DNA from 4 places in the Acidovorax sp. LjRoot129 genome. Region 4 is predicted to be linked to each of the others. Evidence: predicted binding sites of a transcription regulator. Region 4 holds the regulator's gene; each other region holds the start of a gene.
What was found. The regulator sigma-54, encoded in region 4, starts transcription at its own class of promoters, with help from an activator protein. The targets are predictions, from matches to a motif close to TGGCANGNAANCTGCTTT.

Region 1 (3,203 bases), 3.3 Mb from region 4:
CACGGCATCGCCGCTGGTGGAGCGCACCAGGGCCACGCCGGTTTCGTCGCACGACGATTCGATTCCAAGGATCAGCAGACTCATGCCCCGAGTGTAAAACCCGGCCCCTCGCGGACCCTGAAGCAAAAACCCCTGCGGGCGGGTCACCAGCAGGGGTTATGCCGCGCGGAGCGGAGCGCAACGGATGGAGCAGGTTCATCACCCACGAACGACCGAATGGCCGCGCCCGCTCGCCCGTCTCTGTCTTGTTACTACCAGCGGTCGGACCGCATCCGCAGCTCCCAGCTGCCGCTGCGCAGCTCGTACACGCCCACCGCGCCGTAGCGCTGCTCACCCTTATCGTCCCAGGTCATCGTGCCGATCACTGGCGCATAGCCGTTGATGCTGTGCATGGCCTTGGTGATCTCTTTGGGGTCGGCCGACTTGGCCTTCTGGATCGCGGCCGTCAGCACATACGTGCTGTCGTAGCTGTAGTGCCCGCCGTAGGCCGGGGGCTTCTTGTAGGCCTCGATGTATTTTTCAAGGAACGGCTTGCCGGTCGAGAACTCCTTGGCTTCGAGCACCGGCGAGGTGGCGTACACGCCCTCGATGATGCCCGCGCCCTTGGTCATGTCGGTGGTCTTGATGGTGTCGCCGCCCAGCAGGCTCACCTTGGTGTGGCCGATCTTGCGCAGGGCTTCGAGCAGCGCCAGCGCCTGGAAGTCGTTGAGGGTGGAGACGATCACCTCGACCTTGGCGGCTTTGAGTTCGGCAGCCAGTTCGTCAAACGCGGTGGTCTTGTCGTCAAACGACTTGCGCACCGCCACTTCTTTCTTCTCGGCCTTGAGCTGCGCAGCCGCGCCGTCGGCCAGGCCCTTGCCGTAGGGTGTGCCGTCGTCCAGTGCGGCATAACGCGCAACGCCCAATTGGGTAGCGGCAAACGAGCCGATGGCGCGTGCCTGCAGGGTGTCGTTGGCCACCATGCGGAACGTGGTGGGGAAGCCCATCTGCGTGAACTTGGGGTTGGTCGAGATGGCGATCTGCGGGATGTCCTTGGCGGCGTAGATGGGCGCGGTCTCGATGCTCACGCCCGAGTTCAGGTGCCCGATCACGGCGACCACGCCAGCGTCCACCAGTTGCTGGGCCACGGTCTTGCCGGTGGCGGCGTCGGCCTTGTCGTCCACAGCCACGACTTCGAGCGTCACCCGCTTGCCGTCCACGCTGTAGCCGCCCTTGTTGAGCTCGGCCACGGCCAGGTTCACGCCGTTGAGCAAGTCCTGCCCCAAGGCACCCAGCGGGCCGCTCAGGGGTTGGGCAACGCCGATCTTGATCGTGTCGGGTACCTTGCTGCAGCCGGACAACAGCATCAGCGCCCCCGTGACAGCCACGGTGGTGGTGACGGCCAGCGCACCGGAAAATCGGCGCCGGTCAATGTGCTTGTTCATGCGGAATCCTCATCAATATGTCAATGTGACCAGATGTATATGCGAGCCAGACGGCAAGGCGCTATCGGGTATGCCCTGCCAATCACCCAATAATTAGCAAGTTTCAGGCCCTGCAACGCTGGCTTGTAGTGCGCGCCCGCCCTCATCCTATGGGGACGCCCTTCCGTGCACTGCTTCGGCGCACCAATTTATGGCGTAAAAATTGCTTATGCTCCGGGGTATGAACGAGTCTCTGCGCATCGTGGTGGTGGCCCCTGACCTGGCCGTTGCCGACCCTACCGACGAGCATGCCGTGCTGCAGGCGGATCGGTCGCGGGCGCTGCGCATCGGCCTGCTAGAGAACAATTTCAACCTGGTAGCCACGCTGCCGGCCGATGTCTTCTTGAGCGAGCGCATCGCGCAGCTGCAACCCGACCTCATCATCGTGGACGCCGAAAGCGAAGCCCGCGATGCGCTGGAGCATGTGGTGGTTGCCACGCGCCACGAGCGCCGGCCCATCGTCATGTTCACCAATGACGAGGACACCTCGCACGTCAAGGATGCCGTGGCCGCGGGTGTCTCGGCCTACATCGTGGCCGGCCTCGCGCCGCAGCGCATCCGCCCCATACTGGATGTGGCGATGGCGCGCTTTCAGCACGAACAGGCCCTGCGCGCTGAGCTGGCCGACGCCAAGACCGAGCTCAAGGACCGCAAGACCATCGACCGCGCCAAGGGCTTGCTCATGCAGCGCCAGGGCCTCACCGAACAAGCCGCCTACGAAAAGCTGCGCAAGACTGCGATGGACAAGGGCCTCAAGCTCGTGGACGTGGCCCAGCGCATGCTCGACGTGATGGATTTGCTCGGCTGAACTAGGGACTTCTGCCTGAGGCGCCACGCGCGCCTCGGTGCAGCCACCAGAGGCGACAGCCCTTCGGGCCGCCCTACCTGCCACCTGCCCACGACAGACTTGGAGGCGCGGCGCCCGGCCCTTCTCTCAAGCCGCTGCCCCCTCTGGAAGGGCAACGATGCACCCACTACAGGCGCTCTCGCCATGGCTTGTGCGCTTGGGCAGCGCCCCATCTAGCAATGCTCCCCAGATGGTGCACCGCACAAAGGCAGTGCAGCCTCCTCAGCGCGCACCACCTCCGCACATTTCACGCCAAACAGGCCGCTAGCGCTTTATTCATAAGCACGTGTAGCTATTAATTTTGTAGCAATGCATGCTCCGCATTGGCGCGATGCCGGTGCGCAAACGGCTGGCACGCAGCTTGCGTTAACCCTTGCAAGACCAATGACGGTCTTGCCCCAGACAGCAGCGGCCCAATGGCGGGTCGGTGCTGATGCGAAGCCCCAATGCTTCGTAATGGACAAAGGCGTCCCCACCCGCCCCGACGTATGCATGCGTGCATCTCGCGGGGTGTGGTGTGGACGCCTTTTCGTTTTTAACGCTTCGAGGAAACGCCCCATGACCGATCTGCTCAAAACCAGCCTCAACCGCCGCACCGTGCTGCAGGCCGCTACCGTGGGCGCCGTCGGCGTCAGCCCGGCCCTGCGCGCCCTGGTGCACGCCCAGGGGTCGGACGCCCCTGAGAAGAAAGAAGTGAAGATCGGTTTCATCCCGCTGACCGACTGCGCCAGCGTGGTGATGGCGTCGGTGCTGGGCATCGACAAGAAATACGGCGTGACCATCATCCCCACCAAGGAAGCCTCGTGGGCCGGCGTGCGCGACAAGCTCGTGACCGGGGAGCTGGACTTTGCCCATGTTCTCTACGGCCTTGTCTACGGCGTGCACCTGGGCCT
Region 2 (3,203 bases), 1.3 Mb from region 4:
GTTCACATCCCGATCCGGCGTCGCGCTGATCTTGTGGATCGACAGGTCGGCGCCGTCAAACTCTTCTTCTTGCGTGAGCCGCAGCCCCACGGTGCTCTTGAGGATGCCGTAGACCACGAGCCCGCCCAGCAACGCCCATGCCACGCCAAGGGCGCTGCCAATCAGTTGGGCCGAAAAGCTCACACCGCCCAGCCCGCCCAGGGCCTTGCTGCCAAAGATGCCGGCGGCCAGCCCACCCCAGGTCCCGCACAAGCCGTGCAGGGGCCACACACCCAGCACGTCGTCGATCTTCCATTTGTTCTGCGTCAGGGTGAACATCACCACGAAGATGGCACCCGCCACCGCGCCCACGACCAGGGCGCCCAGCGGGTGCATCAGGTCTGAGCCTGCGCACACGGCCACCAGCCCTGCCAGCGGGCCGTTGTGCACAAAGCCGGGGTCGTTCTTGCCCAGCACCAGCGCAGCCAAAGTGCCGCCCACCATGGCCATCAAGGAGTTCACGGCCACCAGGCCCGAGAGCTTGTCCACGGTCTGGGCGCTCATCACATTGAAGCCAAACCAGCCCACCACCAGCACCCACGCGCCCAGCGCCAGAAACGGAATGTTGGAAGGAGGGTGCGCCGAGATCGCTCCATCCTTGCGATAGCGGTTGGCGCGCGACCCCAGCAAAATCACGGCCGGCAGGGCGATCCAGCCGCCCATCGCGTGCACCACGATCGAGCCCGCAAAGTCATGAAACTCTTCGCCCGTCAGGCCCTTGATCCAGGCTTGCACGCCAAAGTGCTGGTTCCAGGCGATGCCTTCAAAAAACGGGTACACGAAGCCCACGATGACGGCCGTCGCCATAAGTTGCGGCCAGAACTTCGCACGCTCTGCAATCCCGCCTGACACGATGGCCGGAATGGCCGCGGCAAAGGTCAACAGAAAGAAGAACTTGACCAGCGAATATCCGCTTTGCTGCACGAGCGAGTCGGCGCCTACAAAGAAGTGCGTGCCGTAGGCCACGCTGTAGCCCACCACAAAGTACATCACGGTCGACACCGAGAAATCCACCAGGATCTTGACCAGCGCATTGACCTGGTTCTTTTTGCGGACGGTGCCCAGCTCCAGAAACGCGAACCCTGCGTGCATGGCCAGCACCATGATGGCCCCCAGGAGAATGAACAAGGCGTCCGTGCCCTGTTTGAGTGCTTCCATAACGTCCTCTTGCGTTGAATTGATCGTTTCTGGTGCGTCTTGTGGGGAACACCAGATCTGCACCAAGTTGAAGCAAGAAGTACGCCAAGTTATGGTGCGCGATCACGCACCATGTTGGGACTAAACGGATTAGAACGAGACACGCCAACGCGGCATTGGGCGTCGGTCGTAAAGATCAGGCTGGCACGAATTTCGAATGAAATAAGGCTCTATCGCTTATTTGTATCGGTTTTATTGCTATTAAAAATATAGCAAAAGGCTTTGGGCCAGCTGCGACCAGGTCGCAGGCCCCCCACTGTTGCTAGAAGGTGTCTCGCCCTTGCACGCGCGCCAATACGCGAAGGTCGGGGCCTACCTTTTCGACGGACTTGAATTCCAGCGCGAGCCCTTCCGACAACCCGGTCAGCGGGCCGAAGTCCGCCATGCCCCAGCCCTGGCCCAGCAGCCGTGGCGCCAAGTACACCAGCAATTCATCCACCAGCCCTTCGCGGATCAGGGATCCGTTGAGCTTGTGGCCCGCCTCCACATGCAGTTCATTGATGCCGCGGCGGCCCAGGTCCTTCAGCATCGCCGCCAAATCAACCTTGCCGGCAGCGTTGGGTAGGTGCACCACCTGAACGCCTTTGGACTCAAGCGCTGCCTGCTTGTTGGCATCTTGAATAGCGGTGTAGACGTAGCAATCGCGGTCCGGCTTCAACAGGTTGGCGTCCAGGGGCAGCTGCAGCTGGCTGTCCACCACCACCACATGGGGCTGCCGAGGCGTGTCGACCTCACGCACGTCAAGCTGCGGGTTGTCGTCCAGAACCGTCCCGATGCCCGTCAGCACAGCACACGCCCGCGCGCGCCAAGCGTGCCCGTCAGCACGCGCCGCGCGCGAGGTAATCCACTGGCTGGCGCCATTGGTCAGCGCCGTGGTCCCGTCCAGCGACGCAGCCGACTTCACGCGAACCCACGGCGTGCCGCGAATCATGCGGCTGAAGAACCCGATGTTGAGTTCTCGCGACTCATCAGTGCCGGTGTACACAACCACTTCTATGCCCCCCGCGCGCGTAGGCGCTCGAACCCACAGCCTGCGGAAAACGAACTTGTATCGGCAATCGAAGCGATAACCTTAGGGATGCCTGCTTGAATGAGTGCATCGCAACAGCGCGCCGTGCGACCGTCATAGGTACATGGCTTCACTGTCACGTAAGCGGTAGCTCCAGCGGCATCGTAGCTATTGTCAGCAGCGTCGTGCAGGGTCGCGGCATCTAAGGGCAACGCCCTCCCTTGGTCGAAGCCTTGACCAATCAACTTGCAATATGTGCTTGTCAAGGCGTTGCCTATGCGAGCCGACGCGCGGATTGGAGTTAAAAAAAGCGCTTGAGTCGCAAGGCCGACCGTCCTTGAAATGTTTATATGCTGATGGGGTTCCAGTGGCCATTTGCTTAAATGTTTGCCTGCGCACAGTGGTAATAAAAATGAAATTTATGCGCTACCTGTTCCAGCAATCAGCCAGCGTTTTCCCGCCCGAAAGCAAGAGTGATCCGCGCGCGCCGGCTTGGTTGAGTGTGTAGTTACCACAGGGATCGTTCGCCTGAGGCCCTTGTCGAGTTGCGGTCAGTAAAAATGTGCCTGCACCCGCGGAAGGCGATAGGAGGGAAATCGCATATCCGCCTGAGGGCACAGTTGTGAGGTTGGGGGGGAACGCTGCGGTTGCAGGGTATTGCCCAGTTGCAGTGGATGCGCGTTCAAGCCACTGCGCAGCTTGCAACAAGCCCGCCCTTGCTTCCGCCCGGCGGCCACGAGCAATGTATTCCTGATAGCTTGGTAACGCGATGGCAGTCAATATTCCAACAATCGCGACCACTATCATTACTTCAATGAGCGTAAAGCCCTGCTGTAGTTTGGTATTCATTCTGGTTTCGAGAGTGGTTACTGAACCTGGCGCCAGCTAGGCCTAAGCGGCTGTTCTGGCATGAGTCGCATGGCGTCGTCTTTAGCAAGGGGAGTACCACCGGCTCCAG
Region 3 (3,203 bases), 2.0 Mb from region 4:
CGGCGAGCGCGTGGGCATCCTCATCAGCGGCGGCAATGTCGACATGGCGCGCTACTCGCGCTTTCTGGCGGATTGACTCCCCCCTGAGTCGCCTTCGGCGCCATCCCCTCGAGGGGACGACGCCAGTGGCCTGGCAAAGCCAGTTCCACGGCGTCCGCTGGCTTGGGCCGTGCCTGTTTTACGAGCGGTGGCACAAGTACCGTCAAAATACCGCCACCGCTTTTTATCCATCCCCGCAGACCAAAGGCCGCGCCATGAGCACCGCTACCGATAGCAACGTCACCGTCATCACCCACCCCCTGGTCCAGCACAAGCTCACGCTGATGCGCCGCAAGGACGCCAGCACCAACAGCTTTCGCCGCCTGCTGGGCGAGCTCTCCACGCTGATGGCCTACGAGGTCACGCGCGACATGCCGCTGCAGGACTTCGAGATCGAAACCCCGCTCGAGACCATGACCGGCAAGGTCATCGACGGCAAGAAGCTGGTGCTGGTCTCCATCCTGCGCGCCGGCAACGGATTTTTGGACGGCATGCTCAACGTGGTGCCCGGCGCCCGCGTCGGCCACATCGGCCTGTACCGCGACCCGGCCACACTGCAGCCCGTGGAGTACTACTTCAAGATGCCGTCCGAAATGGAAGAGCGCGACATCATCGTCGTCGACCCCATGCTCGCCACGGGCAACTCGGCCGCCGCGTGTGTAGATCGGCTCAAGAAGCTCAACCCCCGCTCCATCAAGTTCGTCTGCCTGCTGGCCGCCCCCGAAGGCGTGGCCACGCTGCAAAAGGCGCACCCCGACGTGCCGATCTTCACCGCCGCCATCGACCGTGAGCTGAACGACCATGGGTACATCCTGCCGGGGCTGGGGGATGCGGGGGACCGGATTTTTGGCACCAAGTAGGCGCAAGATAGCAGCGCAGACTTCGCGACTGCATCCCTCCAACGTAGCCTCCGGCCACCCTATGCGGTGGCCTTTTTTGTGGGCGCTGCGGCAGTGGCCGCGGATTTTTACCACTTGGTGGCTTTCCTCTGGCAGACTGGCGCCGGTCTGCCGCGACGCAGGCGCTGACTGGCGCGCTCCTTGCTTGATGGCATGTACACACCCTTTCCTCGCTGTCCTTTCTTTTCATACTGAAGGAACTCCCCACCATGACCACCCGCCGCATCTTCACCGGACGCCTGCTCTGCACCTCTATGGCCCTGTCTGCCGCCATGGCGATGGCACCCTCTTTGGCCACGGCGCAGTCCAAGATCAAGGTCGCGGCGATTTACACGGTGCCTTACGAGCAGCAATGGGTGAGCCGCATCCACAAGGCGCTGAAAGCCGCCGAGGCGCGGGGCGAGATCGAATACAAGTCGAGCGAGAACGTCACCAACGCCGACTACGAGCGCGTGATGCGCGAGTACGCCACGGGCGGCAACCAGCTCATCGTGGGCGAGGCCTTTGCGGTGGAAGCCGCCGCCCGCAAGGTGGCCAAGGACTTCCCCAAGACGTCTTTCCTGCTGGGCTCGTCCGGCAAACCGCAAGCGCCCAACTTCAGCGTGTTCGACAACTACATTCAGGAGCCCGCCTACCTGTCCGGCATGGTCGCGGGCGGAATGACCAAGACGAACAAGATCGGCATGGTGGGCGGCTTTCCCATCCCCGAGGTGAACCGCCTGATGCACGCCTTCATGGCGGGCGCGAAGGAGACCAACCCCAAGGTCGAGTTCACCGTGAGCTTCATCAACAGCTGGTTTGACCCACCGAAGGCCAAGGAAGCGACGTTTGCCATGATCGACAAGGGCGCCGACGTGCTCTATGCCGAGCGTTTTGGCGTGTCCGACGCCGCCAAGGAAAAAGGCAAGCTCGCCATCGGCAACGTGATCAACACGCAGGACAAGTACCCCGACACCGTGGTCGCCTCGGCCCTGTGGCACATGGAGCCCAGCATCGACCGCGCGCTCAAGCTGGTCAAGGAAGGCAAGTTCACGCCCGAGGACTACGGTCCGTACTCGATGATGAAGCACAAGGGCTCGGAACTCGCGCCCCTGGGCACGTTCGAGAAGAAGGTGCCCGCCGACATCGTGGCCAAGGTCAAGGCGCGCGAGGCGGAAATCCTGGCGGGCAAGTTCACGGTGAAGGTGGACGACACCCAGCCGAAATCGACTGCGAAATAAGCGCGGCTGCCGGCTTCGGTGCTCAGGCCCCGCGCACCGGGCTGCCTTGCTGCTCCCACCGCCGGCGCGCGGTGGTCACTGTTTGGCTCTTCCCTTCCATAAGGCACTCCATGCACGCGCTGCGCTCTCTCCATCTTGCAAAACAAGCCCTCGCTAACCGAGGCCTGCGCCTGCTGAGCGCCCTGGCCTTTGCCGGTGTGTTGGTTGGTTGTGCGGCAGTCGGCCCCGCCAAGTCCGTCCGGCTGGACGACACCCCACGCATCGCCGTGATTTCCGCCTTTGCACCTGAACTCACCGTGCTGCTGCCGCAGGTGCAGCAGCCCAACAAGCACAGCGTCAACGGCGTGGAGTTCACCACCGGCACGCTCGAAGGCAAGCCCGTGGTCGTGTTCCTCTCAGGCATCAGCATGACCAACGCGGCAATGAACACCCAACTGGTGCTGGACCGCTTCAACGTGAGCCACATCGTGTTCTCTGGCATTGCCGGCGGCGTGAACCCCGGCCTGCACATCGGCGATGTGACGGTGCCTGCCCAGTGGGGCCAGTACATGGAATGGCTCATGGCCCGCGAAGACAAGCCGGGCCAGTACAGCGCGCCGGCTTGGATGAAGAGCGAACTCACCCTGCCCGCGTTCGGGATGATGCATCCGCGCCCGGTGGAGGTGCGCAGCGCCGCCCAGCCCGCCATCACCAAACAGTTCTGGTTTGCGGCGGATGCGCGCATGCTCGCCGTGGCCCGCAACCTGGACACCGGCGTGGCGCTGGACCACTGCCACGCCAGCAAATGCCTCAAGGAACGTCCGCGCATGGTGGTCGGCGGCAACGGCGTATCGGGCCAGGCCTTTGTGGACAACAAGGCCTTCCGCGAGTACGCGTTCAAGACCTTTGAGGCCAACGTACTCGACATGGAAACCGCCGCCACTGCCATGGTGGCGCACAGCAATGGTGTGCCCTACATCGCGTTTCGCTCGCTGAGCGACCTGGCGGGCGGCGGTGAAGGAGAAAACGAGATGGACACCTTCATGCATCTGGCGGCGGCCAATTC
Region 4 (3,203 bases):
AGCCGGCTTGAGGTGCAGCACCTCGCCAAGTCCTATGGCAGCCGCAAGGTCGTCAAGGACGTGTCGCTGGTCGTGCAAAAGGGCGAGGTCGTGGGGCTTCTGGGCCCCAACGGCGCCGGCAAGACCACCTCGTTCTACATGATCGTGGGCCTGGTGCGCAGCGACGCGGGCGACATCCGCATCGACGGCCAGTCGGTTGCCCACATGCCCATCCACCGCCGCTCGCGGCTGGGCCTGTCCTACCTGCCGCAAGAGGCGTCCATCTTCCGCAAGCTCTCAGTCGAAGAAAACGTGCGCGCCGTGCTTGAGCTGCAGCGCGGCGACGACGGCCAGCCGCTGGCGCGGGAGGCCATCGAAGACCGCCTCACGGCCCTGCTGCAAGAGCTTCGCGTAGACCATCTGCGCGCCTCGCCCGCCATGGCCCTGTCGGGCGGCGAGCGCCGCCGCGTGGAGATCGCGCGGGCGCTGGCCACCCAGCCGCGTTTCATCCTGCTGGACGAGCCGTTTGCCGGCATCGACCCCATCGCGGTGATCGAGATCCAGCGCATCATCGGTTTCCTCAAGGCGCGCGGCATCGGCGTGCTCATCACCGACCACAACGTGCGCGAGACGCTGGGCATCTGCGACCACGCCTTCATCATCAGCGACGGCCATGTGCTGGCGCAGGGCACCCCTTCCGAAATCGTCGACAACGCCGAAGTGCGCCGGGTGTACCTGGGCGAGCACTTCAGGATGTGACGGCATGGTGCCCACGCATGTTCATCGGGTGAAATCGCTGCCCAGCGGTGGCGGCTGGCCCGACAGCCGTCTCCACCGTCCGCCCGCATTCGAAACCGCATGAAGCCCGGTCTTTCGCTGCGCGTCTCGCAGCATCTTGCGCTGACGCCCCAACTGCAGCAATCCATCCGCCTGCTGCAGCTGTCCACGCTCGAGCTCTCGCAGGAAGTCGAGCAGATGCTCGACGAAAACCCGTTTCTGGAGCGCACCGCCGAAGAGGCGCCGCGCGAAGAGTTTGGCCTGGAGGCCGAGAACACGCCCGCACAGGCCGATGACTACAGTGTGGACGATGCTATTTTTTCAGGAGCTGTCAGCGCAAGTACAACAAGCGCTGAAGGCCAAAATGAGGCCGAAACCCCGCCTGCAGGCGGTGACGAGCCCGACTGGAGCGGCGACGGCACCGTCGAGATGGCGCCCAACGATGCCGAGTGGGGCGGCGATGCGCCCGCGCGCAACCGCAACGACTCCGAGGGCGACGAGGCCGACGCCACCGAACTCGCCCGCTCGCACGAATCCCTGACCGCTTTTTTGCACCGCCAGGCGCTGTCGCTGCGGCTGTCCGAGGTGGACTGCGCTGCGCTGCGTTTCCTCATCGAATCGCTGAACGACGACGGGTACCTGGAAGACCCGCTCGAAGAGCTGGCCGCGGCCCTGGCCGGCCCTGAAGACCTGGAGCAGATCGAAGAACTGGTGCACCGGTTCACCGTGGCCCTGCGCCTGCTGCAGAGCTTGGAGCCGGTGGGCGTGGGCGCGCGCAACCTGGCCGAGTGCCTCACGCTGCAGCTCAAGGCGCTGGACGCTGACGAAGAGGGCGACCCCGACGTCGTGCAGACGGCGCTGGCCATCTGCAAGCAGCCGCTGGAGATGCTGGCCCGGCGCGACGTGCGCCGCCTCACCCTGCTGTGCAGTGACGGCGGAGCCAGTGGCGAGGAGCGCACCCGCGCCGCCATGTCGCTGATTGCCCGGCTGGAGCCACGCCCGGGCCGCAAGTTCGTGGACGTGGAGCGCAACATCATCGTGCCCGACGTGATCGTGCGCAAAGCCGGGCGCGCCAACGGCCGCGACGGCCAGCACAACTTCATCGTGGCGCTGAACCCCGACGTGATGCCCCGCCTGCGAGTGCACGACATCTACGCCGGCGCGCTGCGCGGCCACAAAGGCGGCGAAGGCCACCAGGGCATGCAGCAGCGCCTGCAAGAGGCGCGCTGGTTCATCAAGAACATCCAGCAGCGCTTCGACACCATCCTGCGGGTCTCGCGCGCCATCGTCGAGCGGCAAAAGAACTTCTTCACCCACGGTGAGCTGGCCATGCGCCCGCTGGTGCTGCGCGACATTGCCGACGAGCTGGGCCTGCACGAATCGACCATCAGCCGCGTGACCACGGCCAAGTACATGTCGACGCCCATCGGCACCTACGAACTCAAGTATTTCTTTGGCTCAGGCCTGGGCACCGAGACGGGCGGCAATGCATCGAGCACGGCCGTGCGCGCGCTGATCAAGCAGTTTGTCGCGGCGGAGAGCGCGACCAAACCGCTGTCGGACAGCCAGATTGCCGAAATGCTCAAGGAACAAGGCATCGAATGCGCGCGCCGCACCGTGGCCAAATACCGCGAGGCGCTCAAGATCGCGCCGGCCAACCTGCGCAAGGCGCTGTAAGGGGCGAGGCAGGGGCCAGGGCCCAGAGCGGCGCTTTCGCCTGCTCAGGTTGTGGCGAGCGCTGCGCTACTTGCGCGCCATAAACACCGCGTCATACGCCTGCGGCGTAAACCCCGAGATCTTCTGCCCCTGGGTCAGCAACACCGGGATGCCGCGCACGCCCAGCTGGCTGAAGGCGGTTTTGCCCGCCGGGGTGTCGATGTCCAGTTCGCGGTACGCAATGCCTTTGCCCGCCATGTATGCCTTGGCGGCAGTGCAGTAGCCACACCACTTGGCCATATAGAGCACCACCTCCCCACGTGCCTGGGCGACTGGGGCGACCGGGGCGGCCCCCGGTGCTGGAGCGGCGCCCGGCACCACGCTCACGGGCAGGCTCTCGAGTTTCAACGTCTTCTCGACCGTGCCTGTCACCGGCGGCTTGTCGCTGTAGACCACGCGGCCGTCCGCGCCCACGGATTTGTAGAGCGTTTGCGCGCTGGCGGACCCCAGGCAGGCGGCCAGCAAGGATGCGATGAGCAGCAGGCTCGGGACGAAGGGGCGCATGGACAGCTCCGGTGAAATCGGTTGGCCCAGAGCATAAGGGAGCGCATGGGGCGCAGTACCGCGCCCATCGTTGTGCCGCGTGCCGGCCCCCATGGTCGCCTGTTCAGTCGGCCTGGGTGCTGGTGCCCGGGCTCGTCTTCTGGTCCACCACCTTGGTGGTGACCACCGACACCGGGTCGCTGGCAGGAAAACTCTCTTCCACCGCGCTGTCCAGCGCAGACTCGCTC

Region 1: the regulator sigma-54 is predicted to act here: its motif matches at 1,616-1,633, upstream of ACSQ3Q_RS07620 (ANTAR domain-containing response regulator).
Region 2: the regulator sigma-54 is predicted to act here: its motif matches at 1,267-1,284, upstream of ACSQ3Q_RS16925 (ammonium transporter).
Region 3: the regulator sigma-54 is predicted to act here: its motif matches at 1,069-1,086, upstream of ACSQ3Q_RS13325 (BMP family protein).

What each region holds. Positions count from the first base shown of each region.
Region 1 is NZ_CAXUSE020000001.1:1,660,800-1,664,002, reverse strand. It holds gene tsaD (tRNA (adenosine(37)-N6)-threonylcarbamoyltransferase complex transferase subunit TsaD) at 1-84, opposite strand, end outside; gene ACSQ3Q_RS07625 (branched-chain amino acid ABC transporter substrate-binding protein) at 252-1,424, opposite strand; gene ACSQ3Q_RS07620 (ANTAR domain-containing response regulator) at 1,645-2,271, shown strand; gene ACSQ3Q_RS07615 (CmpA/NrtA family ABC transporter substrate-binding protein) at 2,869-3,203, shown strand, end outside.
Region 2 is NZ_CAXUSE020000001.1:3,700,081-3,703,283, reverse strand. It holds gene ACSQ3Q_RS16925 (ammonium transporter) at 1-1,197, opposite strand, end outside; partial or broken gene ribD (bifunctional diaminohydroxyphosphoribosylaminopyrimidine deaminase/5-amino-6-(5-phosphoribosylamino)uracil reductase RibD) at 1,499-2,613, opposite strand; gene ACSQ3Q_RS16915 (type IV pilin protein) at 2,672-3,094, opposite strand; gene ACSQ3Q_RS16910 (pilus assembly protein) at 3,112-3,203, opposite strand, start outside.
Region 3 is NZ_CAXUSE020000001.1:2,908,164-2,911,366, forward strand. It holds gene ACSQ3Q_RS13315 (threo-3-hydroxy-L-aspartate ammonia-lyase) at 1-76, shown strand, start outside; gene upp (uracil phosphoribosyltransferase) at 255-899, shown strand; gene ACSQ3Q_RS13325 (BMP family protein) at 1,148-2,158, shown strand; gene ACSQ3Q_RS13330 (5'-methylthioadenosine/S-adenosylhomocysteine nucleosidase) at 2,269-3,203, shown strand, end outside.
Region 4 is NZ_CAXUSE020000001.1:4,956,297-4,959,499, reverse strand. It holds gene lptB (LPS export ABC transporter ATP-binding protein) at 1-738, shown strand, start outside; gene ACSQ3Q_RS22695 (RNA polymerase factor sigma-54) at 838-2,433, shown strand; gene ACSQ3Q_RS22690 (glutaredoxin domain-containing protein) at 2,500-2,976, opposite strand; gene ACSQ3Q_RS22685 (hypothetical protein) at 3,080-3,203, opposite strand, start outside.